DNA from 4 places in the Bradyrhizobium sp. UFLA03-84 genome. Region 1 is predicted to be linked to each of the others. Evidence: riboswitches for the same ligand, from Rfam matches in the RefSeq annotation. Region 1 holds a riboswitch; each other region holds the start of a gene.
The links. A riboswitch is a leader RNA that binds a small molecule or an ion and turns the genes downstream of it on or off. The one in region 1 is predicted to bind cobalamin.
Positions count from the first base shown of each region.

Region 1 (7,365 bases):
CCGCTCCCTGCCGTCACCTGCCGGACGAGCCCGCCGCATCGCCGAGCCCGATGACCTGGAAGGCGCTGTTCTCGTTATAGGTCTGCTTCTCACGACGCTTGCGCTTCTGCTCCGGCCGCATCTTCCGCCGCAGCCGGCGCCATCCGATCACGATACCGCTGATCGAGACGACCGTGCCGACCACGGACAGCAGCCACACCACGACGTCGCGCGCTGGCCAGATGCGCAGCAGCAACGGGACGTCGAGGCTATGCAGCGCGTTGAACAGCCAGCGATAGGATCGTCGGCTGTCGTCGCTGCGGTCGAGGATCTCGGCGGTGACCGGAGAGATGTGCAGCCAGGTGTGGGCGGGATCGTCGAAGCCGATCCGCAGCACCGGGAGCTCGCGCTGATGGTGCAGTGTGTACCAATAGGCATCCGGCTCATCGAGCTGATGCGCCGATGTCATCGCAACGCCCGGCACCGCGCGTCGGGCCGCCGCGATGATCTCGTCGCGCGAGAGAGCCGCGGGCGCACCGGTTGCGGGATCGGCGAGGCTGCGGTGGGCGTTGCCGTCATCGAGCACCATCAGAGCGCGTCCGCCGATCCAGACGAAGCGCGCCTCCACCGCCGGTATCGGCGGCGGAGACTGCAAGTGCGCGACGATATCGGGCGTATCGTGGCCGCTGTAACCGACCGCGATCTCGCGCGTGAGGCCGCGCCCGGCGAACGCCCCGCCGGGATTGAGCGACAGCCAGCCGCTGAACATCCAGGTGAGGACGAAGATGCCGCCGACGAGGCCGGCAATATGATGCCAGGCCATCCAGCCGCGATAGGGCGAGACGCCGCCATCAGCGTAACGACGCGTCAGCCGCAGGCGGAGGATGCCGATCCAGAAGCCGGTGACGGCGACCACCAGACACACGCCCGAGATCCACAGCACCACATCCCGCCACAGCGGCCCGTCCTTGCGCAGCACCGTCGGATAGATCCAGTGCGGGATCGATCCGAGCCAGTTCCAGACCCGTTCCCGCCGCGTGGTGTCGAGCGCGATCTCGCCGCTGCGCGACGAGACATAGAGCTCGGTGCCGTCGGCATCACCAAGGCCGATCAGATAAAGCGGCCGCAGCGGATCGAACCGCGCCGTGACCGACCATTGATCGCGCGTCACGGTGTCGAGCAGCCGCGGCTGCACCGCGCGCGGATGATGGCGGACGACGGCGAGCGCCTGATCGGCCGTGATGCCGTCGATGATCCGGCCATCGATCGCCGAGATGGTGACGGCGGTGCCGTTCCAGCCGATCACGCGATAGACCGGCGTCTCGTCCATCATCGCGAGGCGCAGGTCGCGCGGATAAAGCTCCGCGCCCGCAATCGCCATCGCGCGATCCGGTGAGATCTGCACCTTGTTCCAGAGAAGGACCGGGAGCGCAGCGAGGCGCTCGCCGTCGGTGAGGCGCGGAAACGCCACGTACATCATGACGAGGCCGGAGATGAACCACATCGCGAACAGGAGGCACGTCGCGATGCCGATCCAGCGATGGACGACATAGAGCCATCGCCGCGCTCGCCGGATCAGAGCCTTGCGCATCGTCAGAACTTCACGTTGAGGGACAGTTCCGCGGTGCGCGGCATGCCGAGCAGCCACTGCCCCGTGCCGTTCGAGGTCACCGCGTAGACCTTGTCGAACAGATTGTAGACCCGGAACGCGACCGTGGTGCGACCATCCGGCTTCCACTTGATGCCGCCATTGACCACATTGTAGCCCGGCCGCAACTGGGTGTTGGCGAGATCGGAGTACATCGCGCCGACGATCTGCACGCCACCATAGGCAGACCAGTTCGGTGCGAAATCCCAGGTCAGCCAGACGTTCGAGACCTGCTGCGGTACGTTGACCGGAACATTGCCGGCATAGCTGACGATCTTGCCGCCGACCAGCTGGCTGTTGTTGTCATATCGGGCGCGCAGCAGCGCCAGATTGGCGTCGATGCGCCAGCCGTAATCCAGCGCAAGCCCGACCGACGCCTCGACCCCGCGGGAAGATTGCTGGCCGATCTGCAGCGCCAAGCCGGTGCCGGGATTGGCTGGATCAGGAATCGTCAGCCCGGTCTTGACGATATCGTAGCCCGCCAGCGTCCACTCGCCGCGGCCGCCCCAGAACGACTGTTTGACCCCGATCTCGGTCTGCTTGCCCGTCGCGAGCTGGAAGGTCTTCTGCGAGGTCGACAGTGAGATCAGATTGCTGACCGGATCGACGCCGACCGCGTACTGACCATAGAACGCGAGGTTCTTGATCGGCTCGTAAACGAGGCCGGTGCGCCAGCTCGTTCCCGACAGCGTGGTCTCAAAGCTGTTTGACGGCGTCTTGTAATCGGTGCGATCGACCTCCGGACGATCGTACCTGACGCCGGTGACAACAGACAACTGATCGGTCAGCGACAGCCGATCCTCTGCGAACAGCGCGTATTGATTGACGATCGCGTTGAAGCCCGGCGTGGTCGCCGTGGTCGTCGCAAAGAACGACCCTGGATCGAACACGTAAGGGTTGACCGACGACGCGCCGCCATAGGGCGAGTTGTTGGTGTGGGTGAAATCGATCCGGTTGACGTCGAACCCGGCAACGAACTGGTTCGCAAGGCCGAACACGTGACCGCTGAAGGTCGTATCCATCCGGTTGCCGAGCTGCTTCTGGTCGTGGAAGATCTCGATATAGCTGGAGCGATCGATCAGCTGGGTCTTCGGATTGAAGGTGTAGTTTTCGATGTCGCGCCAGTGCCGCTCGCTGGTCAGATAGTAGAGCGTGTTGTTGACCTTGATGCCGTCGGCGACATCCCATTCGGTCTTGAACTGGGTCCAGCTGTCCTGGTAGCGGATCGCGCTGTCGGATGCGTTGTAGCTCTTGAAGCGCAGCGCGTCCTGGATCGAGCCGTTGAGCAACGGCGTGCCGAAGTAGCGTGACGGGCTGCGATCGCCATAGTCCTCGGACAGCGTGAAGGCGAGATTGTCCGACGCCTGCACGCGCACGGCGGCCGAGACCGCTGCATTCGAGGTCGTGTCGCGATCGACCCAGCCGTCCGACATGTTGCCGGTGGCGTTGATGCGGTACGACACATTGGGATTGATCGGACCAGTAGAGTCCACCGAGAGCCGCCGCGTCATGTTGCTGTCGAGCGAGACCTCGGCCTCGTTGTACGGCGTGGCTAACGGCTTCTTCGGGATCACGTTGATGACGCCGCCGATCGCGCCTTCGCCGTACAGCACCGAGGCCGGGCCGCGCAGCACTTCGATGCGCTGCGTCGACCAGGTGTCGTAAGGGAACGTCAGCGTGCCGGAGCCGATATAGAAGCGCGTGCCGTCATACAGCGTCATCACCGAGTTGCTGCCGGCAAAACCGCGGGTGCTGAACGACAGCCCGCCATTGCCGGGCGCCGGCGTGGCGATGAAGCCGGCCGCGTTCTGGGTGACGGCATCGAGCACATTGTGCTGACCGCGTTCGGCGATGGTCTGCGCCGTGATGATCTCGACGCTGGCCGGCGTCTGCAGCGGCGTCAGATTGAGGCGGCTGCCGGTGCCGCCCTGCGTCGTTGCATTGAGTGTCGGCGATGCCGGCCCCGATGCGCCTGACGCTGCGGCACGCGGCGCGCCGCCGGCTGCGGCGACCGTCGCCGATCTGGCGCGTCGCGGCGCCGCCGCGCTGTTGCTGCTTCGCGCAGCGGGTTTGAACTTTGCGGATGTCGAGGGGGCGACCTCGATCGGATCGAGCGTGGTGGGTGGAGCTGTTTGTGCCGAAGCCTCAGCCGGCAGCAGCAACGATGACAGGGAGCAGACGAGACCGAGGCGCCAGTTGCGCGCAACGGAGGGAGACGAGGACATGAAACGACTCGCGGTAACGTGGCACGTCACCGCGAACGCGGACTGGCGCATTGCCCAAAAGGCAGTGCTCCGATCCCACCAGGACGCCCCCGCCCGATGTGCTCGCGTGTGACCACGACTGACGGCAGGTCTCCTGGCTCACGGGTCATCGCCTGTCGACGCCTTCCCGGGCCTGATGGCCCAGTGGCAAATTGACGAAAGGCTCGCCGTTTACAGTTGCGGGGACAGCTGCGGCATTGGGGTTACCCTCGCACCGCATTCCCTTTTGATCCCCGAAGGGAACCGTCGAGAAAAACGATAGGTGGCGGACGCAGAGCTGTCAATTCGATGCGATTGTCGCACACATGCTTTGCCGATGTACGTGGCCGCGACGTCACAAAGAGTGCGGGCTTACCTCACTAAGTCTCGACGCAATGCTCCATGATCGCATCAATCTCGGCGCGCGAGAGCGCACCCATCTCGGCGATGAATACGATTCGCGTACGCGGCACGCCGGGCGCTGGTACGCCGCCGGCAGCCAGCGTCGCGCGTCCGCCGGCGAGTTGAAATACCGTCAGCCGCCCGGGCTGCTCCACCGTTTCGAACAATCCCTTCGCCCGCGCCAGCTTCAGCGCCAGTTTGCCGATCGCCTGTTGCAGGCGCGGCAGCCGCACCGGCCGCTCCGAGGTCCAGCTCAGCGTCTCGAAGCGATCAGCTGCCGGCCGTCGCGGCGCGGCCTCGCGCGGCGCCGGCACATGATCGAGATCGGCCGGAAACAGCAATTCCGTTGGCACTTCGCCATGCAAGGCATCGACAATCACCGCCGCCGGCCGCACCGTTCGCACGGCGGCGCGGATCGCGGCGCAGGCGGCTGCATCGGCGAGATCCACCTTGCTCAGCGCCACCACATCCGCCGCCCGCAACTGCGAGCGCAGCAGCGCGTCATCCAGCATCGCCACCGGCTGCGTCGCGTCGACGACGCAGAGCACCGTCTCCAGCGGCGCCTCCTTCCAGATCACCGGATCCATCAGGTTGCGGACGATGTCGGCGGGATCGGCGATGCCGCTGGTCTCGATCACGATGAACTCGGGACGCGGATCACGCCGCAACAAGGTTGCAAGCGTGCGCAGCAGATCGCCCTCCAGCGTGCAGCAGATGCAGCCGTTGCTCAGACTGACCACGCCATCACTGGCGCCGGCGATCAACTCCGCGTCGATGTTGATCGCACCGAAATCGTTGACCACGGCGGCGATGCGCTTGCCTTGCGCATGCGCCAGCAGATGGTTGACGACCGTGGTCTTGCCCGCCCCGAGGAAGCCCGCGACCAGCAGGATCGGGACCGGCACGTCAGCCCCCGATGACGGGCCGGCGCACCGGCCGGCCGGGCCGCGCCGCGACATCGAGCACGCCGTCATTGATCAGCGGCTGGCCGCTGACCACGAGGTGCCGCACGCCTTCCGCCGGACGGTTCATCGCCGAGAAGGTCGCGCGATCGCTCAGCGTCTCGTAGTCGAACACGACGACATCGGCATCGGCGCCCGCCTGCAATCTACCTTTGGCACGCATTGCCGGCGTGCTCGCCGACAGGATCTCGGCCGGGATCAGCGCGCATTTGCGGATGCCCTCGAGCAGCGACACCTTCTTGCGCTCGCGCACCCATTCGCGGATGAAACGCGTGAAGCAGCCGGCCGAGCGCGGATGCGAAGTGGCGTCGTCCGGCAGCGGCCAGGCGTCGCCGGTGTAGGGCCGGCCATCCGACAGTGTCCACGGCATCGCGTCGGAGGCAATCGCACCGCCCGGATACAGCACCGCCATGTCGAGCAGATCGCGATGATGCGCGTTGTTCTCGATGTCGAGCACATGCCAGAGCACCAGCGTCGAGGGCTCCTCGGCCTGCGCCGCCAGCAGCTCCTCACGGCTGCCGAAGCGGTGACCGTCGGTCACACGCTGCACCGAATCGTAGCCGAGGCCGTTGCGCTCCTCGAATTTGGGATCGCTGAAGAAGGTCGCCGCCAGCACCGTCGAGCCGGTGCCGTAGGGATAGGCCTCCACCGTGATCGGCAGGCCCTGCGCCTGCGCTTTCGCGATCAGCGCGACGCAGCGCTCGATATCGGTCTTGCTCGACGAGTTGAAGTGGCAGATGTGCATATGCGCGCCGGTGGCGCCGGCATAGCCGATCAGGCGGATATAGGCCTCGGCCGCGCTCTCGGGATCGATGCGCGACATGTAGGCGACGTGGGTGAAGGTCGGCACCGCGTGATCGGCCGCGAGCTGGCACACCGCGGTCAATTCCTGCACGCCGGCGCCGGGGGCATAGGCGTTGAGAATGCCGATGCCGATGCCGCCTTCATTCAGACCGTTGGCGAGACGCTCGAGGATGCCGCCGACCTCGCTCTCGGTCGCCACGTTCTCGATCCAGCGGCGATCGCGCATCGCCGCGCCGAATGATTCCAGCGAGCTTTCCGAATTGGAGCCGGTCATCGCGCCGATGCGCGCAAACGCCCAGTTGGTCGCGGCGCCGTAGTTCAGTACCCGCCCCTTCTCGGCCTGGCGCTTGTACCAGGATGCCACCGGCAGCACGCCGGCCTCGAGGTCGAGCGATGTCGTCACCCCGTCGAACGCCTGCATCCGATCAGCCGGAATGGTCTGGCCATGCGCGTGCAGGTCGATGAAGCCTGGTGCCACGACGAGCCCGGTCGCGTCGATCTGGCGCGCGGCGCCGCCAAGGCCGGTGCCGACAGCGGCGATCTTGCCGTCGACCACGGCGACATCGCCGACCGCGTCCATCCCGCTGGCCGGATCCACCACCCGGCCGCCGCTGATCACCAAACCACCCATCTCACCACTCCCCGCATTCCGAAACCGACCGGTCTCTTTTCGCGCACAGAGAAGCGCATCGCACGCATCGCGGCAACCCGGCCAGGGTTGTGGCGACATGCTCTGGCGGAATATCCGCCGCGCCGTGATGGCGATTGCAGGGGAGCCCTTCCCTACGATCCGGTTGCACGCCGCGACGGCAACCCTCGCCAGAGATCGTTGCCTGGCTTGATGCGGCTCGCCACCAGTTTTGGCGGCGTACGGTCCCTGGAGATCGCCGCCTCGAATGCACGCTTGAGCCTGACATTGTCGATCTGCGCCAGGAATCGCCGGATCACGGCGTCCTGATCCACGCTCCGGCCGGAGATCGCCGCGCACAACTCCGCGGTCGTCCTGCGGAAGAAGTGGAAAGCGTCATCGGCGGCGCCGCCCAGCCGATCGACCTCGCCGGCAACACCGAGCGCGTGCATCCGATCGTCGTCGTCGAGCGTCACGGCGAAGCGCAGCACGGCAAGCTGCCAGGCACGGAGCAGCTTGCTCTCCGGTTCGCTCACCATCTCGCGCATCAGTCGAACACCCCGCGCGACTGACCTGCCTCGGCTGTCGGGGGAGGTCAGACGCGGCGCGACTATCCCCACGCGGGAGTAGGTTTTCGAGGGGAGCGCGCGGGCGATCGCATAGGAATCGCATAGGTGGAGCGCACGGAGTCCCGATCCG
Region 1 covers NZ_NSJY01000003.1:394,129-401,493, forward strand. The annotation lists gene CK489_RS01865 (PepSY-associated transmembrane domain-containing protein) at 14-1,570, opposite strand; gene CK489_RS01870 (TonB-dependent receptor) at 1,573-3,852, opposite strand; cobalamin riboswitch at 3,959-4,154, opposite strand; gene CK489_RS01875 (CobW family GTP-binding protein) at 4,251-5,177, opposite strand; gene CK489_RS01880 (amidohydrolase family protein) at 5,179-6,669, opposite strand; gene CK489_RS01885 (hypothetical protein) at 6,822-7,214, opposite strand.

Region 2 (7,365 bases), on a different contig from region 1:
GATTGGCGAGCCGCAGCGACGGCAACGTGGCGCGGCCGCGCCGCCAGCCGGCCGCGAACGCCGCGAGATCGCTGTCGGAAAACGACAACACCACGAGATCGGCCGGATCCTGGCCGAGGTCTCTTGGTGTCGCGGTCTCCTCAAGGCCGCGGCTCTCGCGGAAGATGACGTGCATCAGACACCAAGCCGGGCCCTGATGGCGGCTTCATCGATATCACCGTGTTCGCCGATCACGACGAGCTTGGACTGTCGCGTCCGCACGCCCCAGGGCATGTCGAACTGATGCCGCACCCGCTCGCCGACCGACTGCACCAGCAACCGCATCGGCTTGCCTTCGACCGCAATATAGCCCTTGGCGCGCAGCACGTTCTGCTCGCGCGCCAGCCCCTTGATCGAGGCGACCAGCGCGTCAATGTCGACAATCTCCGGAAGATCGATCACTACCGAATTGAAGTCGTCGTGCTCGTGCTCTTCTTCGCCGTCGTGATGAGAGGGACGCGATGCGAGGTCATTTTCGGCCGCGGCGCCAAGCCCGAGGATCACGCGCGCGTCGATGGCGCCGTCGACGACGGGCAACATCGGCACCTCGCGCGGCATCTCGGCCGCGATCACCGCCTTGGCCGCGCTGATGCCTTCCGATCCGGCGAGATCGGCCTTGGTCAGCAGCACGATGTCGGCGCAGGCGATCTGGTCTTCGAACACTTCGGACAGCGGCGTCTCGTGGTCGAGATTGTCGTCGGCAGCACGCTGCGCATCCACCGCAGCCGGATCCGGCGCAAAGCGGCCGGCGGCAACGGCCTCTGCATCGGCCAGCGCGATCACGCCGTCGACGGTGATCCGCGAACGGATTTCGGGCCAGTCGAACGCCTTGAGCAGCGGCTTCGGCAGCGCGAGGCCCGATGTCTCGATCACGATGTGATCGGGCTTCACAGGCCGTGCCAGCAACTGCTCCATCGCCGGGATGAAATCGTCGGCGACGGTGCAGCAGATGCAGCCATTGGCGAGTTCAACGATGTTCTCGGTCGGGCAATTGGCATCGGCGCAGGATTTCAGGATGTCGCCGTCGACGCCTTCGCTGCCGAATTCGTTCACCAGCACCGCAAGCTTCTTGCCGTTGGCATTGCGGATCAGGTGCTGGATCAGCGTCGTCTTGCCGGACCCGAGAAAGCCGGTCACGACGGTGACCGGAACCTTGGCGAGTGTAGTCATTCTGCGGCCTCCGGCACGACGGGAAGAGGTGGAATGCGGGCAAGCGATTGCTTGCGGAAGATTTCCGGGCGGCTGCGCCACGGCACGATGCCGTCGGGCGCCGATGCGTAGGCGGAGGCACCGGCGATCACATCCCTGGCATTGGCTTCGGACAGGCGCCCGTAGACATAGGACCACCGGCCGGGCGCGCTGAGCGCAACCGAGCAGCCCTGGCTGCAAGCCGACAGGCATTCGACGGGAACCAGATTGACATCGTCGGGCACACCGGCCTCGACAAGCGCGGCATGCAGACGCGCACCGGGCGCGACTTCACCTTCCGCCAGCGTTTGGCCGGCGCGACAGGTGATACAGACATGAAGAGTAACGCTCATCGGCCTTCCTGGATTGACAGCGGGAAGCGATGAGGCACACGAACCGATCTTGCATCGGTCCGTTCCCCGTCGCGGAACACCCCGTCCGCCGGTCTCACAACATGCTGCGCTGGCAGGTCTCCCGGCTTGCGGAGTAGGATTTCTCCTTTGATGCCCACCTTCCCGACTCCTTACGGAATCAGTGGCTTGGGCATCTCTCCGGTCACGGTCGCGGGGGCGGCTGCGTTTCAGGCCGACCTTGCGGTCTCAGCCCTATCGCATTCCCTGTTCGCCTGTCGTAGGACAGGAACCAACGCGGGCCCACCATTCGTCCAAGCCTCGCACTTGTCAAGCCGAAGGAACGTGATGATTTCTGATGGAAACGACGCTGAGGACGGCGCCGTCGGCACCGACCCATCGCTGGACGCGCGCCACGCCGACAAGATGGCGAAAAAGAAGGCTGCCAGGGATCGCATCATGGCGACCAAGAGCGGCGAAAAAGGCCTGATCATCGTTCATACCGGCGCCGGCAAAGGAAAATCGTCCTCCGCCTTCGGCATGATCATGCGCTGCGTGGCGCACGGCTTTCCCTGCGCCGTGGTGCAGTTCATCAAGGGGGCCTGGGATACCGGCGAGCGCCGCCTGCTCACCGGGCATTTCGGCGATCTCTGTCAATTCCACGCGATGGGGGAAGGCTTTACCTGGGAGACGCAGGATCGCGCCCGCGACATCGCGGCGGCGCAAGCCGGCTGGGAAAAGGCCAAGCAGCTGATCGCAGACGAGAACCTGCGCATGGTGGTGCTCGACGAGATCAACATCGCGCTTCGCTACGACTATCTCGCGATCGCCGACGTCGTCGACTTCCTGACCACGTCCAAGCCGCCGATGACGCATGTCGTGCTCACCGGTCGCAACGCCAAGGACGAGTTGATCGAGATCGCCGACCTCGTCACCGAGATGACACTGGTGAAGCATCCGTTCCGCTCCGGCATCAAGGCCCAGCCGGGCGTCGAGTTCTAAGAGCCGAACGCCATGGCGCGCGCATTGATGATCCAGGGAGCCGGCTCGGACGTGGGCAAGTCGCTCATCGTCGCCGGCCTCGCGCGCGCCGCCACGCGGCGCGGCCTGCGCGTGCTGCCGTTCAAGCCGCAGAACATGTCGAACAATGCCGCCGTGACCGTCGACGGCGGCGAGATCGGACGCGCGCAGGCCTTGCAGGCGCTGGCCGCCGGCGTCGAGCCCCACACCGACATGAACCCGGTGTTGCTGAAACCCGAAACCGATGTCGGCGCCCAGGTCATCGTGCAGGGCAAGCGGATCGCCACCGCCCGCGCGCGCGAATATGCCGGCATGAAGCCACAGCTGATGGGCGCAGTGCTGGAGAGTTTCGAGCGGCTGAAGGCGCGTGCCGACCTCGTGCTGGTCGAAGGCGCCGGCAGTCCCGCCGAGGTCAACCTGCGGAGGTCCGACATCGCCAATATGGGCTTTGCGCGCAGGGCTGACGTGCCCGTGGTGCTGGTCGGCGACATCGACCGCGGCGGCGTGATCGCGCAGCTCGTCGGCATCAAGACGGTGGTCGATCCCGACGATGCCGCAATGGTCCACGGCTTCGTCATCAACAAGTTCCGCGGTGATCCCTCGCTGTTCGACGACGGCTACCGCCTGATCGAAGCCCGCACCGCCTGGCGCGGCTTCGGCGTGCTGCCCTGGTTCGCTCGCGCCGGCGAGTTACCTGCCGAAGACGCACTCGGGCTCGCCGACGCCCGCAAGCCCGGCCGGTGCAAGATCGCGTTTCTGGCACTGTCACGGATCGCCAATTTCGACGATCTCGATCCGCTCAAGCTCGAACCCGGTGTCGATCTCGTGATGGTGCGTCCCGGTGAAGCCATCCCCGGTGATGCCAGGCTCGTCATCCTGCCCGGCTCGAAATCGACCCGCGGCGACCTCGCCTTCCTGCGCGCGCAGGGCTGGGATATCGATCTCGTGGCGCATCATCGCCGCGGCGGCCATGTCCTCGGCCTGTGCGGCGGATACCAGATGCTTGGGCAGAGCGTCACCGATCCCGACGGGATCGAAGGCCCCGCCGGCGAGACGCGCGGCCTCGGCCTGCTCGATGTCACCACCACCATGACCGAGCAGAAGACGCTGACCCGCGTCAGCGCCGTGCACGCTGCGACCGGTCAGCCGATCAGCGCCTACGAGATCCATATCGGCCGCACCGACGGTCCGGATCGCGCCCGGCCTTTTGCACGGCTCGACGGCGTCGCTGAAGGTGCCATTTCCGGCGACGGGCGGGTTCACGGCAGTTATCTGCACGGCCTGTTCACGTCAGACGAATTCCGCAAGGCATTCCTTGCGCAGCTCGATATTCCAGCGGCGGATCAGCCGTACGGCGCCAGGGTCGAGAGCGCGCTCGACGCGCTTGCCGAGCACATCGAGACCCATCTCGATGTCGCAGGCCTGCTCGCGCTGGCACGCTAAAGCGTTTCGAGCGAAGTGGACACCGGTTCGCGTGAAGAAAACGCGTCAAGAAATCAGCGCGACAAGGCGGCCGAGAGGCGGGACCATTCAACCTCATTGCCGGGCAGACCGAGGCGCAGCCATCCCGGCTTCTGCTGGAAGACGCGCGACCAGATCTGGCCGCGGGCAAGCGTCTCTTGCGCGGCGAGTGCATCGCCGGTCTCGTAGAGCCGGAACAGCGGCGTGCCGCCGACCGGCGTCCAGCCGCGCGATTGTGCCGCTGCGTCGAGCCTGACGCAGTCGTCCGCCAAACGCGCGATCGTTGCCCTCGCCCAGTCGCGATCGAGCAGGGCCCGCCGTCCGATCGCAATCGCCGCCCCCGAGATCGGCCATGGGCCTGTCATCGCCGCAAGCGTGGCAATGTCGCGCTCGTTGCCGACAGCGAAGCCGAGCCGCAAGCCGGCGAGCCCGTAGAACTTGCCGAAAGAGCGCAGGATCAGGAGACCGGCGCGTCCTGCGTCTGGCGCAAGCGAGATGCCGGATACGGCGTCCGCAAAACTCTCGTCGATGACGAGCCGGCCGACGCGCGGCAACAGTGCCAGCAGCTCGTGCCGATCATGGCGCTGCCCATCCGGATTGTTCGGATTGACGACGACGGCAATGTCCGCGCCCGCGAGCGCTGCGAGCTCGGACACTTCGGCAACGTCCCAGCCCGCCGCCGAGAACACGCCGGCATACTCATTGTAGGTCGGCGCAAGAATGCGCGCTTGCCCGCGCGACGCCAGGCTCGGCAGCAACTGAATGGCGGCCTGTGCGCCGCCGATCGCCACGATCGGCGCGTCGGTGCCGTAGGCCTGCCGCGCAGCCGCGTGAAGGGATTCGATCTCGGATCGCGACGGCAACGCGCTCCATTGCCGCGGCTCCACGCCGACGTCAGGATACGGCGCCCGATTGATCCCGGTCGACAGATCAATCCAGTCTTCCGCGGCGCCGCCGAAGCGTTGCTGGGCGACATCGAGATTTCCGCCATGCTCACGCATCCACCGCTCCTTCACGCCAGCGCCAGGGCCACGAACGCCGCGGCCAGCACTATCATGGCGTAACGATACAGTTTCAGCCCGGTGAGGACATCAGCGGCGGCCGGATCGCGCGCCGCCTCGTTCAGCCAGGGCTCGTCCGCGATGCTGCCGTGATAGATACGCGGCCCGCTGAGCCGCACCCCGAGTGCGCCGGCCATCGCCGCTTCCGGCCATCCGGCATTCGGTGAGCGATGCCGTCGCGCATCGCGCAACATGCATGACCACGCCTGCGCGCGGTTTGGCGCGAGCAGCACGAACAGGAGGCCGGTCAGCCGCGCCGGAATGAGGTTGGCGAGATCATCGATCCGCGCGGCGGCCCAGCCGAAGGCTTCGTGCCGCTCGGTGCGATGGCCGATCATCGAGTCCAGCGTGTTGATCGCCTTGTAGCCGAGGATTCCCGGCAGGCCGAACAGCGCGCCCCAGAACACCGGCGCCACGATGCCGTCGGATGCATTCTCGGCAAGGCTCTCGATGGTCGCGCGCGCGATGCCGGCGTCGTCGAGCGTGGCCGGATCGCGCCCAACGATCTGCGCAACCGCTGAACGCGCGGCCGCGATGTCGCCGGATGCGAGTGGATGGGCCACCGCGGTGACATGGTCATGCAGCGAGCGCAGCGCCACCAGCGGCCAGGCCAGGACGCCCACGACAACGACATGCACCCACCCGGATGCGAGCAGGGACTGAACGGCCCAGCCCAGCGCCGTCGCCAGCGCAATCACCAGCACGGCCGTCGCAAGGCCGGCGGCGCGGCGCAGCCCCGGCCGATCGGAGGCCCGGTTCCAGCTGGTATCGAGCAGATGGATCAACCGGCCGAGCCAGGTCACGGGATGACCGATGCGGGCAAACAGCCACGCCGGCCAGCCGATCAAGGCGTCCACAGCCATCGCCACTGCCATCGCTCCCGCAAATCCCACTTAACCCTCTCCTCGCCGCGATCCCCCTGATGCGCAAGACATTGGGCGAGTGCAAGCCCTCCGCGGGTGGATTTCGGCTTTGTCTTTCATCGCGATTGGTGGTTAGAGCGTTTCGAGCGACGCGGATACCGGTCGCGCAGGAGATGAGATGGCGGTCATTCTGATCACGGGCGGAGCCCGGTCCGGCAAAAGCCGGCGCGCCGAACTTCGCGCGCGCTCGCTTCCGGGCCAGCCGGTGTATATTGCCACCGCCGAGGCGCTGGATGCTGAAATGGATGAGCGGATCGCTAGGCATCGCGCGCGGCGCGGCAACGACTGGATCGAGCGCGAGGTGCCGCTCGATCTCGTCGCGGCATTGACCGAGACCGACGGCGGCGGCGCAAGGCTGGTCGATTGCCTGACGCTCTGGCTGTCCAACCTGCTGCATGCGGAGCGCGATTGGTCGCAGGAAGTGACGCGCCTTGCCGAGGCGCTGCCGCGCCAGCACAGCCCGGTCATCCTGGTCACCAACGAGGTCGGCCTCGGCATCGTGCCCGACAACGCGCTGGCGCGGACTTTTCGCGACGCGGCCGGCCTGATGAACCAGGCCGTCGCCGGCGCTGCCGACGAGGTCGAGTTCGTCGTTGCCGGCCTGCCGATGAAACTCAAATGAACTCCGAGATCGATCCTGCCAAAGGCCCCGCGATGGTCTCATTCGACGATGCGTTTCGCCGGCAACTGCATGAGCTTTTCGTGTGGCGGCGCGACGTGCGGCGCTTCCGGACCGATCCACTGCCCGATGGGTCGATCGAGCGCCTGATCGAGATCGCCTGCCTGTCGCCTTCGGTCGGGTTGAGCCAGCCCTGGCGGTTCGTCATCGTCGACGACGCGGAACGGCGCCGCGCTGTCATCGAGGATTTCAAGGCATGCAACGCCGACGCGCTGCGCTCCTACTCAGGCGAACGTGCCACAAAATATGCGGCATTGAAGCTGTCAGGTCTTGAAGAGGCGCCAGGCCACCTCGCCGTGTTCGCCGAGAAGAGCGACCAGATCGGCTCCGGTCTCGGCCGCGCGACGATGCCGGAGACGTCTGAATATTCCGTGGTGGCCGCGATCTGCTCGATGTGGCTTGCCGCACGTGCTGAAGGCATTGGACTCGGCTGGGTATCGATCCTCAATCCGGGCCGGGTTCGTGAGATCCTGGAGGTACCGGACGGCTGGAAGTTTATCGGCTACCTCTGCATCGGCTACCCTCAGGCAGAATGTGACCGTCCGGAGCTCGAGCAGGCCAGGTGGGAATCGCGGCGAGGTCCCGGTGAATTCACCATCCGGCGCTGACGAATCTCCGACCGGCAGCGGCGCCGCGAAAAACGC
Region 2 covers NZ_NSJY01000014.1:288,908-296,272, reverse strand. The annotation lists gene cobN (cobaltochelatase subunit CobN) at 1-175, opposite strand, end outside; gene cobW (cobalamin biosynthesis protein CobW) at 175-1,209, opposite strand; gene CK489_RS23025 (DUF1636 family protein) at 1,206-1,580, opposite strand; cobalamin riboswitch at 1,675-1,889, opposite strand; gene cobO (cob(I)yrinic acid a,c-diamide adenosyltransferase) at 1,926-2,579, shown strand; gene CK489_RS23015 (cobyric acid synthase) at 2,592-4,040, shown strand; gene cobD (threonine-phosphate decarboxylase CobD) at 4,094-5,059, opposite strand; gene cbiB (adenosylcobinamide-phosphate synthase CbiB) at 5,071-5,994, opposite strand; gene cobU (bifunctional adenosylcobinamide kinase/adenosylcobinamide-phosphate guanylyltransferase) at 6,161-6,664, shown strand; gene bluB (5,6-dimethylbenzimidazole synthase) at 6,697-7,329, shown strand; gene CK489_RS22990 (DUF1488 family protein) at 7,307-7,365, shown strand, end outside.
Region 2: another riboswitch for cobalamin. It lies ahead of CK489_RS23025 (DUF1636 family protein); the one in region 1 lies ahead of CK489_RS01870 (TonB-dependent receptor).

Region 3 (7,365 bases), on a different contig from region 1:
CGAAGGCCGCGATGATCGCCGCCACCGGCAGCGCGTAGGAGCGCACATCGGCGAGGCCGAGCGCAATCACCAGCACCGCGCCGAACGCCGCCGATTGCGGCGCGCCGAACAGCGATGGCGAAGCCAGCGGATTGCGCAGCAGGCCCTGCAGCGCCGCGCCCGATAGCCCGAGAATGCCGCCGATGGCGAACGCCAGGATGGTGCGCGGCAGGCGGATCTCGCGCACGATCACCTGCGCGACGTCGCTGCCGCCGCCGAACAGCGCCTCGATCACCGCAAGCGGCGACAACCGCACCGGTCCGACACCGAGCGAGATCACCAGCAGCAGGACCACGAGCGCGAGCAGCGCCGCGGTGGCGCTCCACCGGCGCCGCGCCGCGACCTCGGCCGCCAAGGCAAAATCCTGCACGCTCATTGGACCCATGCTCTTACAGCGATCGCCGTGGCAGACAAGCGACACTCGACAAAAACCGTGGCCGTGTGGTCATTGCCCGACTTCCGCCGGATTGACTTTGCTGCGCGGCCGAACCCTAGATGAACATGACGGTTCTTTGATGAGATGAAAAGGGAATGCGGTGCGGGGAAACTTCCCCAAGGCCGCGGCTGCCCCCGCAACTGTATGCGGTGAATCCTTCGTCAGATGCCACTGGGAAACTCGGTCCTGGGAAGGCGACGAAGGGTAACGACCCGCGAGCCAGGAGACCTGCCGTCAGCCGTGGTCACACGCGAGGATGCCGGTCGGGGAGTACAGGCATGAGCTTCACCTGATGCTGCAAGCACATGGTGAGACTGGTTCGCGGTGACGTGCCACTGACGTTGCCGAGGTCTCGCCTATGTTCCTCTTCCCGTCCCGTCGGCGCCGCGCGTTTCTGCTCGCGTCGACGATGATCGTGCCGACAATCATCGTCTCGACCGCGCAGGCGCAGCAGGCGCCCGCTCCCGATCAGCTGCCCGCGATCGAAGTCACCAAACCGGGCGACCAGAATGTTACGCGCGCCAAGCCGGCGGCTGACGAAACGCCGGCGCCACGGCGCCCGGCGCCGGGTACCACCCAGAGCAACGACACGGGCAGCGGAAGCGGATCGGGCACGACCGGGGCCGGCCTCGCCACCGGAGCAGGCGGCGCGGATGACGGCCGCCAGTTCGCCGGGATCGTCGGCTCCTCCTCGACCGTGATCACCGCCGACGACATCGCGCATTCGCCGGTGCAGTCGTTGCCCGAGATTCTCGCGCAGGTGCCGGGCGTGCAGCTGCAATCGCTCTACGGCGGACCGAACGGCGCCAAGACCTCGGTCGACCTCCGTGGCTTCGGCGCGTTCGCCTCCGACAATACCCTGTTCCTGCTCAATGGCCGCCGCCTCAACGATGTCGACAAGGCCGGGTTCGACCTCACCACGATCCCGCTCGATTCGATCGCGCGCATCGAGATCGTCAGAGGCAACAGCGGCGCGGTGCTCTATGGCGACAACGCGGTGGGCGGTGTGGTCAACATCATCACCAAGACCGGCGCCGGCGGTCCGCCGGCCACGATCCGGGCCGAAGGTGGGTTCGGTTCCTTCAACACCCGCATGGCGGCCGTGTCCGCGGCGCTCAATTCCGGACCCTGGTCCACATCGTTCTACGGCAACGGCATCAAGTCCGACGGCTACCGTGTCAACAACGCGCTCGACCAGCGCAGCGCGGTCGGCAACGTCAACTACAACACGTCGGACCTGTCCGCCTTCCTCACCGTCACCGGCAGCGACCAGAAACTCGGCCTGCCCGGCGGGCGGCTGGTCGATCCGTCGATCGGCGTCAACGAGCTGCTCACCGATCGCCGCGGCGCGGCGACACCGTTCGACTATGCCAACCAGCAGACATCAAGCGTCACGGCCGGCTTCACCAAGACGCTGACCAACGGCGTCGACCTCATCGTCGATGGCGGCTGGCGGCAGCGCGAGACGCAAAGCGGCTTCTTCGGCGCCGTGCCGACCATCAGCTTCGCCTCGACCTATAACGATGCGGCGCTGCAGACTTGGTCGCTGACGCCGCGGCTCAGCGTCAAGAACGTCGCGTTCGGAATGCCGTCGACAATCCTGACCGGCATCGACTATTACGATTCGACGTTCCGCGAGGCGCGCGGCGCCTATCAGGGCGTCGACCCCTTCCACATCTACAATATCGATCAGCAGACCGTCGCCGGCTACTGGCAACACACGCTCGGCCTGCTGCCGACGACCGACTTCTCCTACGGCGCGCGCGTTCAGAACACCAGCGTCTCGGCGCGCGACCGCTACGACCCGAACGCGCCGTTCGCGTTCGATACCCAGGCGGCTCCGCTCGACAGCAACGAGACGCAGTACGCGGCTCATGTCGGCGTCGAGCATCGCTTCACCGACACGTTCTCGGTGTTCGGCCGCGCCGCCCGCGCCTTCCGCACCCCCGATGTCGATGAGCGCGTCGCATCCGGCCCGTCTTTCGACCCGGTGACGTTTGCTCCGATCCCGCAGAACTTCCAGCTCAAGACCCAGACGTCAGAGGACATCGAGGGCGGCTTTCGGGTCAAGACCAATCTGTTTCAGGTCGAGACCAGCGTCTATCTGATGGACCTCGAGAACGAGATCCATTTCAACCCGGTGCTGTTCTACAACGTCAACCTCGATCCGACCCGCCGCTACGGCTCAGAGAGCAGCGCCTCGCTCAAGGTCAGCGACACCGTGACCCTGCGCGGCGGCATGGCGATCACCCGCGCCGTCTTCCGCGAAGGCATGTGGGCCGGCAACGACGTGCCGCTGGTGTCGCGCTATACCGGCAACATCGGTGTGACCTGGAATATCTGGCAGAACTATCTGGTGTTCGACGCCACGGTGCGGGCCTGGAGCTCGCGCATCATGGACAACGATCAGGGCAACACGCAGAGCCGGATTCCCGGCAACGCCACCGCCGATTTGAAGCTGAGCGGGCAGGTTGACCGCTTCTTCTGGTCGCTCAGCGTGAACAATTTGTTCAACGCGCTGTACTACGACTACGCCATCGCGAGCTCGTTCACGGCCGGCCGCTTCTCGGCCTACCCGCTGCCCGGCCGCACCTACATGGTCAAGGCCGGCGCGACGTTTTAGAGCATGATCCGGAAAAGTGGGGACCGGTTTTACGAAAAGATCATGCTCGAACAAAGCGCGGTGCGGCGGGTGATCCCGCCGCACCGTTTGCTCACGTTACAAGCGCCCGGGAACTGGAGTAGAGTTCCGGCAGCTGATTTGACCCGTGCAGGGGAAACGCATGGCCAAGGCCGGAAAGACGAGCAAGGGCGGCGACAGGATCAAGGACAAGACCGACGACCCGGCGAAGAAGCCTCCGCCACGAGCCGCCCAGGATGACGATTATTACGAGGATGGCGACATCGCCACACCGAAGCTGGACCGCTACGGCAATGATGATGAGCCGTTGTGAGGACGAGACGAGATTTCTCCTTTTGTCGTCCCGGGCAAGCGAAGCGCGACCCGGGACCCATAACCACCGATGGTAATGGCTGAGTTCGGCTGGGGCCACAGCCCAGTCGACGATCAGCTGCGGTGGTTATGGGTCCTGGCTTTCGCCAGGACGACGCGGTGAGGCACCGTTTAAAAAATCCTCCCCCTCGATCTTCCTGATACTCCCGCGATCGAGCAGGTGCGCACCAAAGCCGCCGCGCGCCAGCGATGCGGCGATCGGCGGTGATGCCAGCAGCAGCGCGGCCGTTATCCCAAGCGGTACAGCGCTGAGCCAGTCGATCCGGACCGGTGTCAATTCCTCGGCGCTGCCCTGATAGAGGCCTTCGCCCGCGGCGATGCGGCCGCATTCCCGGATCAGGTCGCGCCGCGTGCCGTCGCGCGAGGCGCTGCCGAGCAGCGCCTGCATCGCCAAATGCGTCCGCACCCCGGCGCGGCTCTCGGCGAGCGGCGCCGGCGTCTCGCCGCGCGAGACCCGCAGCAAGAGATCGACCAGATCGGTGCCCGACTGATAGGCGTTCATGGGCTCGACCAGCCGCGGGTTACAGTCGATCAACAGCGACGTTGCGCTGTCGAGCGGCATGATGACGTCGACCGAGAGCGCGCCGTGCCAGCCGAGATGCGCACCGATGGTCTCGAGCGCGGCGCGGATCGCCGGCCGGCTCACGCTCTCCTTGATCGCCTCGCCGCCGCCGACCCCGGCCGCGATCTGCCGATAGGCGTGGAAGCCAACGAGCGTGCCGCGGCAGAACACCGACTGCGCCTTCTCGACCGTTCCGGTGATGAGATCCTGCGCCAGCACTTCGCCGGCAAAATCGCCCGAGGATTCGAGATCGTAGAGCGCGCGATTGAGATCGCCGGCGTCGCGCACGAACCAGATGCCGCGGCTCGCGGTGCCGACCGAGGTCTTGACAACAGATGGAAACCGCAGGCCGTCGCGCAGCTCCTCGGCCGAATTCACAATCCGGGTCGGCGGCTGCGGCAGGCCGAGCTGGTCGAGCAGCCGGCTGAAGCCCGCCTTGCCGTGCACGGCGCGATAGGAGGCGAACTCCGGCAGCGCGAGGCCGGTGCGCGATGTCAGCCGCGCCGCTGCGCGGGCGAAGACGAAGCCCTGCTCATGGGTCGGCAGCAGCACATCGAAATGCTGCGACGCCAACAGTTGCTCGACGAAGCGCAGGAAGCCGGCCGGATCGGTGCGCAAAGGCGGGCAATGGTGGTATTTGCGGACGAAACGGGAATAGCGCGCCAGGCACCAGCGCGAGGGATCGCAGACCTCGACATGATGGCCGGCCAGCCCCAGGATCGTGATCGCCTCGCGGCCGGAGGTGCTGGAGCCCTCCGACACCAGCACGCGGAGCGGCTTTTTGGCGTCGATCATGGCCGATCATCACCGCGCGGCCGCACTTTGTCGCCGCCTTTAATGCCGCATGTGTCGATCCGGCACGCCCGCGCCGGGGGCAGCCATGCGCCTGCGTTCATGGACAATTAGCGGCCAGCCTCTATTTTCGGCCCGCCCTGCCGGGCCTTGGAAAAAGTGGGTTGTCGCAGACATGGTCGATATTCTGGCCGCACCGCAGCAAGCGAAGGCCGACAGCGCGCTGCGCACCCTGACCGGGATTTCGGTCGCCCATTGGGTCAGCCATTTCCATATCTTCGTGCTGCCGATGCTGTTCCCGTTCCTGAAGCAGCAACTCGGCGTCGGCTATGTCGAGCTCGGCTTCGCGCTGACGGTGTTTGCGGTGGTCTCCGGCCTGACCCAGGCACCGATCGGATACCTCGCCGACCATATCGGCGCGCGCAAGATCCTGTTGGTCGGACTGACCGTCGGCGGCTGCGCGCTGATCGGGCTCGGCCTGCATCTGAGCTATACTTCGCTGATCGTCTGCGCCGTGCTGCTCGGCCTTGCCAACAGCGTCTATCACCCGGCCGATTACGCCATCCTGTCAGCCCATATGGACGAGGCGCGGATGGGCCGCGCGTTCTCGATCCACACCTTTGCCGGCTTCCTCGGCGGCGCGGTCGCGCCCGCGATCATGGCGGCGCTGGTCGCCTCGATCGGTGGTCTCGGCGCGCTGATCGTGGCCGGCGCAGTCGGTCCGCTGGTGGCGTTGTTCCTGATCGTGCTCGGCATTCCCGATGCCGGCGCCAACAAGACCAAGGCCAAGGACGACGCCGCACCGAAGGCCAGCGTAATCACGCCGGCGCTGATGGTGCTGACCGCCTTCTTCACGCTGCTCAGCCTGTCGACCTCCGGCATCAACAATTTCGGCGTGGTCGCGCTGATGGGCGGCTACGGCGCGTCGTTCTCGACTGCCAATATCGCGCTGACCGCATTCCTCGGCGCCAGCGCCGCCGGCGTGCTGGCCGGCGGCTATCTCGCCGACTGGACCCATCGCCACAGCCAGCTCGCCGCGGCCTGCTTCGCGGTCAATGCCGTGCTGGTGCTGCTGATCGCACTGATGAACCTGCCGCCGGTGGCGCTGACGCTCGCGATGGGGCTTGCCGGATTCCTCGGCGGCGTGATCGCGCCGTCCCGAGACATGATGGTGCGCAATGCGGCGCCGCCCGGTGCCGCAGGCCGCGCCTTCGGCATTGTCTCGACCGGCTTCAACTTCGGCGGCATCGTCAGTCCGCTGCTGTTCGGCTGGATCATGGACCAGCACATGCCGCATTGGGTATTTGGCGCCTCGGTGGTCTTCATGGTGCTGACCGTGCTGCTCGCGCTGGTCACCGAGCGCAAGCCGCGGGCATCTACGATGGCGGTCCAGGCGCAGTCCCGTTAGATCGACTGAAGGCCTCACCGGCCCCAGAACACGGGGGTCGTCTTGAACCGCTGCCAGCTCTTGCGCAGCGTTTTCGTCACCGCGATCTGATCGCGGGCCAGCCAGCCGGCCATCGCTCCGATGCCGAGATGCAGCGCAGGCTGATCGTCCTGCGCGACCGTATGGAGTAGCACCCGCGTGCTGCCGATGTCGCACACCCGCCCGAGGCTGTTCTGCAGCCTGGCGAGCCGCTTCACGTAGCGCTTCGCCGGTGCGTGGGCAGCATAAAGCGGCAGGAAGAACTCGGCCGCGTAGCGTAACTTCTTGAGGTTGATCCTCAGATTGTGCTGCGCATGAATATCGAGCCGACGGAAGCGCACACCACGCTTCAATGTCTTGCGATGCAGACGTTGCAGAATCCGATCGGCAAGTACCGGCATCGGTTGCGACAGGGTCACCAGCGCTTCGCTGTCGATCTCGTTGCGCCAGCTGCGACGTTCCACCAACTGCCCCAGCGAGAGCAGGAAGCGGCTGCAACGGGGATCGGCCAAAACGCCATGCAAGGCGCCGTAGCTCGATTTCTGGCGCTGCTCGACCGCCTGGCGGAGGCCGCCGAGATCGATATCCGGAACCGCCTTGACCAGGCGGGTGATCGTCGTCTCGGCGAACACGTCCCAATCCCGCGCCTTGCCTAGTTGCCGCATCAGCCATTTTGCTTCGCTGTTGACGGTCAGAAATGCCGGCGATGGAATGTCGCGCCGGAACAGCGCACAGATCGTGCGCAGGCGCCGCAAGGCCACGCGCATCTGGTGCACGCCTTCGGGGTCCGCCCCCTGCTCGGCCACCGCGTGATTCTTCAACAGATGATGCCAGCAGGAACCCACCAGCAGTGCGATGACGTCGTCGACCACGTGATCCGCGGTGATGTCCGACGCCTCGGCCTTCACCGCGGATGGCGCGACATCGAACGCCAGCGCATAGCCACGTTCCGCCTTGCTTCGCGTGCCGATCTGCAGCGGCGCCGCGTCGAGCAACTGCGTTCCTAGGTCGAACAGGACGCCAGCATTGCCGCTCTTCAGTTCAATCTCGATTTCCGACAGGACCTCCTGGCGCGAAGCGGCCTCGATCGTCCCCTC
Region 3 covers NZ_NSJY01000009.1:169,500-176,864, reverse strand. The annotation lists gene CK489_RS10910 (FecCD family ABC transporter permease) at 1-415, opposite strand, end outside; cobalamin riboswitch at 528-725, shown strand; gene CK489_RS10905 (TonB-dependent receptor) at 885-3,098, shown strand; gene CK489_RS41685 (hypothetical protein) at 3,259-3,429, shown strand; gene CK489_RS10895 (ATP-grasp domain-containing protein) at 3,556-4,845, opposite strand; gene CK489_RS10890 (MFS transporter) at 5,018-6,250, shown strand; gene CK489_RS10885 (CYTH and CHAD domain-containing protein) at 6,265-7,365, opposite strand, start outside.
Region 3: another riboswitch for cobalamin. It lies ahead of CK489_RS10905 (TonB-dependent receptor); the one in region 1 lies ahead of CK489_RS01870 (TonB-dependent receptor).

Region 4 (7,365 bases), on a different contig from region 1:
GGTCTGATCTGCAACGCCTGATGAGCAAATGCGGAAGCTATCGACGGCCCATTGAAGGTAGGCCGCCCACTCCGATCGGCGCAATGGCAACCCTTCGCGGAGGGCCGCTTCGTCGATCTGGATCATGCTCGCACCGGCTATCTCGAGATCGCGGACTTCGTCGCGGATCGCCAGAGCGATCTGCCGGCAGACCTCGCCTCTTGGAATATCATCGCGAACAAACGACCAGTTCAAGATCGTCACCGGTCCGGTTAACATTGCCTTTACCGGCTTACTAGTCAATGATTGCGCGTAGAGCCACCAATCGACCGTGATCGGTTTTGGCCGCAAAACATCTCCGAACAGGATCGGTGGCCTGACACAGCGCGAGCCATAGGATTGTACCCAACCATTCCTGGTAAATGCGAATCCGGCGAGTTGCTCGCCGAAGTACTGCACCATGTCATTACGCTCGAACTCGCCGTGCACAAGGACGTCCAGACCAATGTCCTCCTGCCAACGCAGAGCGCGCGCGGTCTCCTCCTTGAGGAACTTGTCGTATTGCTCGTCGCTTATGGCGCCTTGCGCATGTGCTGCGCGCGCATTACGGACCTCTGGGGTTTGCGGGAAGGATCCAATCGTCGTGGTGGGAAAGGCCGGTAGTCCAAAGCGCTTGCATTGGATGTCGGCTCGACGGACAAATGGGCTGGCGCGCCGGCACATGGCCTGGTCGATAGCTCGCATCCGCACCGCGAGATCGGCATCGCGGATCTTTGGTGAAGTCCGGCGGAACGTCACGGCCGACTGCGATTCAGCAAGGCTTTCAGCGACATCGTGATCGCCCGCGAGTGCCCGCGCCAGGATCGCAAGCTCACGCATCTTCTGTACCGAAAAGGCAAGCCAGCTCTTGAGATCGGGTTCAAGTCCGGTCTCGAGTTCAACATCGACGGGCACATGAAGCAGCGAGCAGGACGGAGCAATCTGGACATGACCTCTGCCCAGCTTCGCAATCACGGGATCCAGTTGCTGGCGGAGCGTCGACAGGTTTGACCGCCATACATTTCGCCCATCGATGACGCCGAGGGACATGACGAGGTCACTTCGGCGGGCAGCAATGATTCGGCCCAACAGGTTCGGCGCGCGGACCAAATCCACGTGCAGTCCGGCAACGGGCATGTTTAAAGCCGTGTCCAGATTATCGCCGAGATCGCCGAAATAGCTCGCGATCATGATCTTGACGTCAGGAACTTCCCTGGCGAGCCGATCGTAGACGTGTAGCAATGATCTTCGCGCCCCCTCCTCCAGATCAAGGACCAGGCAGGGCTCGTCGCATTGAACCCAGCTTGCTCCCCGTTTGGCCAGTTCTTGCAGAACTTCGACATAGACCGGTATCAGCTCGTCCAGGAGCGACAGCGGCTGGAACGCAGGATCCGCGCTCTTGCCAAGCTTCAAGAATGTGACCGGCCCGATCAGCACAGGGCGGGTCTGGAACCCGAGGGCCTTAGCTTCCTCGTACTCCTCGATAGGCTTTCGCGAGGACAGGCGGAACGTCTGTCCCCGATGAAATTCAGGGACCATGTAGTGGTAGTTGGTGTCGAACCACTTGGTCATCTCCTGTGCGGGTGCGCCATATCCACCCGATCCGTGGCTGCTACTCGCAGTCTGGCGGCCCCACTGTGAACCGCGGGCCATCTCGAAGTACGTCTTGAGCGAAACCGGTTCGGTTTCCGAGGCGTAGACTTCCGGGATAGCACCAACCATGACAGAGGTGTCGAGCACCTGATCGTACAACGAGAAATCGTTCGACGGAATGACAGTGACACCGAGGGAGTTTTGGCGGGCCCAGTTGGCAGCGCGCAGGCCAGCTGCGTCCTCGAGCAATCGCTGTTCGCTGATTGCGCCGGCCCAGTAACTTTCAAGCGCGCGTTTGAGCTCGCGCCTTGGACCGATCCGTGGCGTTCCAAGCGTGGCAACCGGAAGGGAGAGAAGAGACATAGCGCTAACCCCGTAGTTGGGGGCAAAGGCCATGGCGGACGCTAGCACAATCGCCCGAGGGCGGTTGCTTGGCGCACCACCGGGACACCCCGCCCGTGGACGTATATGTGGTCGAGGCAGGTCTCCTGGCTCGCGGGTCATCGCTGCTGTCCGGCCTTCCCGAAGCCGCACAGGCTTCAGTGACTTTGTTGGACAGCGGCTCGCCGCTTACAGTTGCGGGGGCAGCGCCGGCCTGTTCACCGGCTTCCCTCTTAGCTCCGGATCAAGCGCGACCGGAGAACCTCGACGACTTGGATTATCGGCTACAGACCGCTTCCGTCAACCTCTCAGATGGCACTCTCACTTCAATGCCGCCATCGGTGACTCCAATGGCCATTTAACGCCGAAAGTTGACCACGATTGGAAGCTCTCTCCGATACATGTGTCGAGAGAATTGTCGAAGGCGCAATTCGCGGCGCTTCCAACGCGCCAGCATCCTGTCTCTCGACAGTCGAGAATCGCCGCCGGGGGCAAAACATCTGCGCAACCATTCATCAGCATGCCCGGCGCGCATGTTGACTTATGAGCCCACCAATCCTGATAGGCGACTTGCGGTCTCTGATGCCGATAATACTCGGGCACGCATATCGATTCGCCTCAACGCACACTGGGGAGGCCCGTAATGAAAATGGCTGTTTGGAGCGCCGTCGGCGTATTTGCTGTCACCGTCTTTGCGGTCAGCCTGTTCAGGAGGCTGCTGACAGCGTTCATGAATCAATCCGTCAGTCAGACGCTCTCGAGAATGTTGAGCAACTTGAGAGGAAGCTAGCGCGACTTGATCGCTTTTCGCTTACCCGGCCGGCGCGACTGGAAACAGCGGCTCATCCAACCATGAATGCGTAATCGAGGCAGCTGGACGACTGACCGTGTGCGTAGGCTTCCGAACGATTCCAACGCCCGGCGATGATGAGCGTTTTTTGCTTATTATCGTTTGCGAGCCGGTAGAGATCGCGGGCGTTCGGGTGACCACACCGACCGGACGGTCCGACAATCTTTAAAAATGCTTCCCGATTTCTCATCCGTAAACCGGCAGCGCCCTTCGCTTACGCCTCGAAGATCGGCGCGACAAAGCTGAGCAAGCCCGCGCTGATCGGCGGATTGGAAACATTGAAACGAGCGGAGGTCGGAAAGCCGACAAACGCTGCACGAATCCGGCGCGATTTACCGGGTATTTCCTGGCACGAAGGATGCAGGCTCAAGATGCCCGGGCTTCTCCCCCTGGGCAGGTCCAGCACAGCAAATTGAGGTTGTCGCTGGCCCACTGAAGTTAGCGGCGCGTGACGTCGAGTGGGCTGCGCCTGCTCGCGCGCGGGACATCGGCAGGCGCCCGCGTCACGTTGCCGCTAACTTCTTCCAATCGAGGATAGCATTGAAGGCTGCCGCTTTGACGTGTGGATGCAAAACCGATGGTCCTGCCGCTATGAAGAGAATGTCTGCAAGAGCCACGCTTTGTCTCTGTCAATTGCTGATTTTCCTTGCTGGCCTGGTTGCGACGGGCAACAGTGCGCGAGCCGGCGAAAACGCGCTTGTCGAGCGAGTCAAGTCAACCTGGCGAGCACGAGACGGTGAGACAATCGAGCACATTGTTTCCAAAGTCTCGAAAGTGGCTCACTTCGTCCCTCGAAACTGGGGAATCGCCGAAGGCATCGACCACACCGAGTATGTTTATCTTTCCTGGACCAGACGCCAGGATAACATATCAGACGAACATTACGTTATTACCTGGAAGGTGGGGACCGACGGAAAGATTGAAGTTGCGTCTCCCTATGCAAAGCCCATCGAACTCGGCTGGCGTGCCCTCGCGCTTTCACTCATCGCCAGTGAAGTCACCGACGGAGAAAAAGACGCAAACCTTCGTTTTCTGCATGATCCGGTCAATTTCAACTTTGTGACGACCGCGCGGGGCAAGCTCGGAGATCTACTGCGGCGCGGCCGCTGTCATATCATCGAACCTGTTGTCGTGGATTACGTGACGGCGGCGAATGATAAGCCGACCGAGAAAGCGAACCGTTGGCGCGTTCTGCTGTTGGTGAACTGCAACATACCAGGCCCGCGTTATTTTACGGAGAATGGCGTCATCACCTTCGAGAAGCGCGAGGGGCACGATTGGGAGCCGCAATCTTTCCTTGCCAAGAGGATTGCGACCTCTCCTCCCGGCTCTTGGTTCCGTCACATAGAGCCAAACGAACGGGAGGCGTTGGAGGGGGTGCGAAAGGCCTCGGCAAATAATCAGGACGGCAGCGCTACTCCTTGAGCACCGAGCGGGTCGGGCCAACAGCAAGACCCATACGCTGAAATAGTGACGCGTCCAGCTATGCCAGCAGCAGGCAAGTCTTTCTCCGGCCTGCAAGCCCCCAATCGAGAAAGCCAGGCATCAGGATGGCGCTCGCCTCTTCGGACGAGTAGGCGGCGGAACCAGCACAAAAAGACACATCCGCTCTCGCCAGCGCGACGTGTCATGCTTCACGGACCAAGCGAGGCGACGCTGAGGCCAAGCCCGACCCGGCGTGCGCGCAGCGCATCGCGCGACCAACAAGCACCCGCGGGAGCGAGTGCAGCGACGAGACCGGTTTAAGAGGGACCCCGGGAACGGGGCAGTGATAGCGACGCCGGCATCCTCAATGGCGGCGGGACCCTTTCCCGAGTGCCCCCGGCGAGGAGCTCCGCAGCCTTGCTGCGAGGATGAAAGATCGAACTGAGCTTAATCTAAATTTCCTCGCGCGCATTCGTCTGCGCGTCATAGATCTTGATTTGAAGCGTGGGAAAACGCTTCTTTAGTTCTGCTCCACCAGCCCGGGCGCCGTCTCTGGTTGCGAATTCGGCCTTGAGCCGGCCGTCCACTTCTAGCGCGTAACAAGAGACCGGCAATTCGGGGGTGGCCATAACCATTTCAATCCCATTGTGCGGCGAGGCGGTTGAACATGATGACTAGCGTGAGTCGCCCAAGTCCCGCCAGCGCGAATGCCGCAATGCCTGACTGCAGACACGTGTTGTGGATTAATTCATCGCTCTGAAATCGCGACCAGATCGCAACTCGCAAGAGTGCGAGGACGCCTTTGCACCGCGGCCCGTAAAAGCCGTCCCACATCATTCCGCACGCTACGCCGAACCGTGCTTTCTTCCGTTCGACGAGCATCGACGGCCGGCCAGGCCTATGGAAGTCATTTCGCGCGCAGCGTTTCAGGGCAATGACGGTCGCGGATGCGGCCCACCGTGTAAGTGAAGCATGGTTGCTCTGTGCCGTGGAACCAATCGAGAGGCCGATCTCTTTTGAGCAATCACTCTATTCGTGCCTTGCCAAGCCTCCACTTTCCTTACCATTAACCGCGTGCAGTCCTGTCGAACGATAGAGACTTAGCAGTGCGGCTTCTTCCGCTCGGCGGTGAAGACTAGCACACGACCGCTTTTTCCGAGCCCTTGGAGAAATAGCGTGCCAAGCGCCCTTCCCGGGTCGTGAGTCCAGCGCTGAAAACATGCGGGAATATGTCCGGGAGAGAGGGAGCGAGCTTCGGATCCCAGAGCCGCATCGGAAAATACCCCCGAAGAAATCTCTTGAATCTCACCCAGCGTCAGGTCGTAGGCTGAAAGTATAAGCAAGCTTCCACAAAAGCGCTTCCAAAAGCATTGTCGAAAGATGCCGACCAGACGACGACCTGTGCGCTCAGCAGTCGGCTGTGACGACACCAGTTCGCTGCGATGTTGTGAGCCGATGAACCAAGAGCGAAAGGATATCAGGATGAAGTACCGCGTAATGATGGCAGCATTGCTCGCCATCATCGCGTCTCCCGTTTGCGCGGCGAAACTGAGCGGTGCTCCCCAAATCCTCGACGCCAACACGATAGAGATCGCGCAAACGCGAATTCGGCTCTCCGGTATCGAGGCCCCCGAGACTGATCAGATTTGCCTGGATACTCATGGTCAGAAATGGGCCTGCGGGGTAGCTGCTCGTGATGCCCTTATCAACTACTCGAATGGACGAATATGGGATTGTCAGACCGCAGGAGTAGACAAGTACGGCAGGTTTCTCGGCAGTTGCTTCGTCGAGGGCCAGGACGTGAACGCCTGGATGGTAAGCTCCGGCTGGGCACTGTCATCCGGTCCATCCGCGCATGTTTACCTCATCAATGAGGTGGTGGCGAGCAATGCCTTTGCCGGCCTGTGGTCGGGGGCATTCATCACCCCTTGGGACTGGCGCCGCCGCAACAAGAGCACGATCATTGTCGGCGCGAGCTCGGTGCCGAACAAAGCCCAGGAACTCCTGCTCGGATCTGCTCTGCTATCTGACCCGCCCTCCCCCGACTGCGTGATAAAGGGCACCGTCGACGGTAACGGCGAGCGCACGTATCACTCTCCGGGACAAATCAGTTACGGACAAATCGACATGACGAAGAAACCGGCTGAACGCTGGTTCTGTAGCGAAAACGAGGCCGAAGCCATGGGTTGGCATAGAGCCGCGCGATAGAGGTCCTATCAATGCGTGCAAACTATCCACAGGGCACTCCGTATCCGACCGAGGTCCCTCCATCCCGCCGCTCGCTGTTACTGTTCGCTCTTTCGGCATTTGTCGTGCCGTTTGCCGGCAACATTGTCGACGCGAAGCAAGCAACAGCGCCGCCGAAGCCGGATAATCAGCTCTCGCCCGATGCTGCACTGAAGCGGCTGATGGAGGGTAACGATCGTTATGTGCAGAGCGCGTCGCGAGGGCGCGATCTGGAACGCGAGCGCCGACTTTTAGTCGATGGCCAGAATCCATATGCGGCGGTTCTGAGCTGCGCCGATTCGCGGGTAGCGCCCGAGCTTGCCTTCGACAGCGGACTTGGTGATTTGTTCATATGCCGCCTCGCCGGTAACTTCGTCAACGATGACACGCTAGCGAGCCTGGAGTACGCAGTCGCCGTACTGAACACGCCGTTGATCCTGGTACTCGGTCACGATCACTGCGGCGCGATAGAGGCCACCATCAACTCGCTTGACGAAGGCAAGCCGGCACCGGGACATATCCGCTCCCTCGTCAGCGCGCTTGCGCCTGCCGTAAGAGGGACCGGCCACCAACCAGGTGATAGCTCCGCCGATGTGATCCGGCAGAATGTGATCGATAACGTCAATAAACTCAAATCCGCCAGCCCGATCCTGAACCCAGCTGTTGAGCAAAAAACACTCGCGATCGTCGGCGGTCTATATCGGCTCGAAACCGGCAGGGTCGACGTATTGGGCTGACGCTGATGCCTTCGCGCTATCGTCCAGCCGGTGTGCCCTCGCCCCCTCAATCAACTGACACAACATTCGCGGATACGGTGCTGTCCTAGTTAGGACGCTCGACAGAACAAACTAGGACACTTGGGGGATCGGTGT
Region 4 covers NZ_NSJY01000012.1:26,406-33,770, reverse strand. The annotation lists gene metE (5-methyltetrahydropteroyltriglutamate--homocysteine S-methyltransferase) at 1-1,974, opposite strand, end outside; cobalamin riboswitch at 2,073-2,274, opposite strand; gene CK489_RS41320 (hypothetical protein) at 3,057-3,212, opposite strand; gene CK489_RS13650 (nodulate formation efficiency C protein) at 3,443-4,267, shown strand; gene CK489_RS13645 (hypothetical protein) at 4,720-4,896, opposite strand; gene CK489_RS40780 (hypothetical protein) at 5,368-5,790, opposite strand; gene CK489_RS13635 (thermonuclease family protein) at 5,750-6,475, shown strand; gene CK489_RS13630 (carbonic anhydrase) at 6,487-7,230, shown strand.
Region 4: another riboswitch for cobalamin. It lies ahead of metE (5-methyltetrahydropteroyltriglutamate--homocysteine S-methyltransferase); the one in region 1 lies ahead of CK489_RS01870 (TonB-dependent receptor).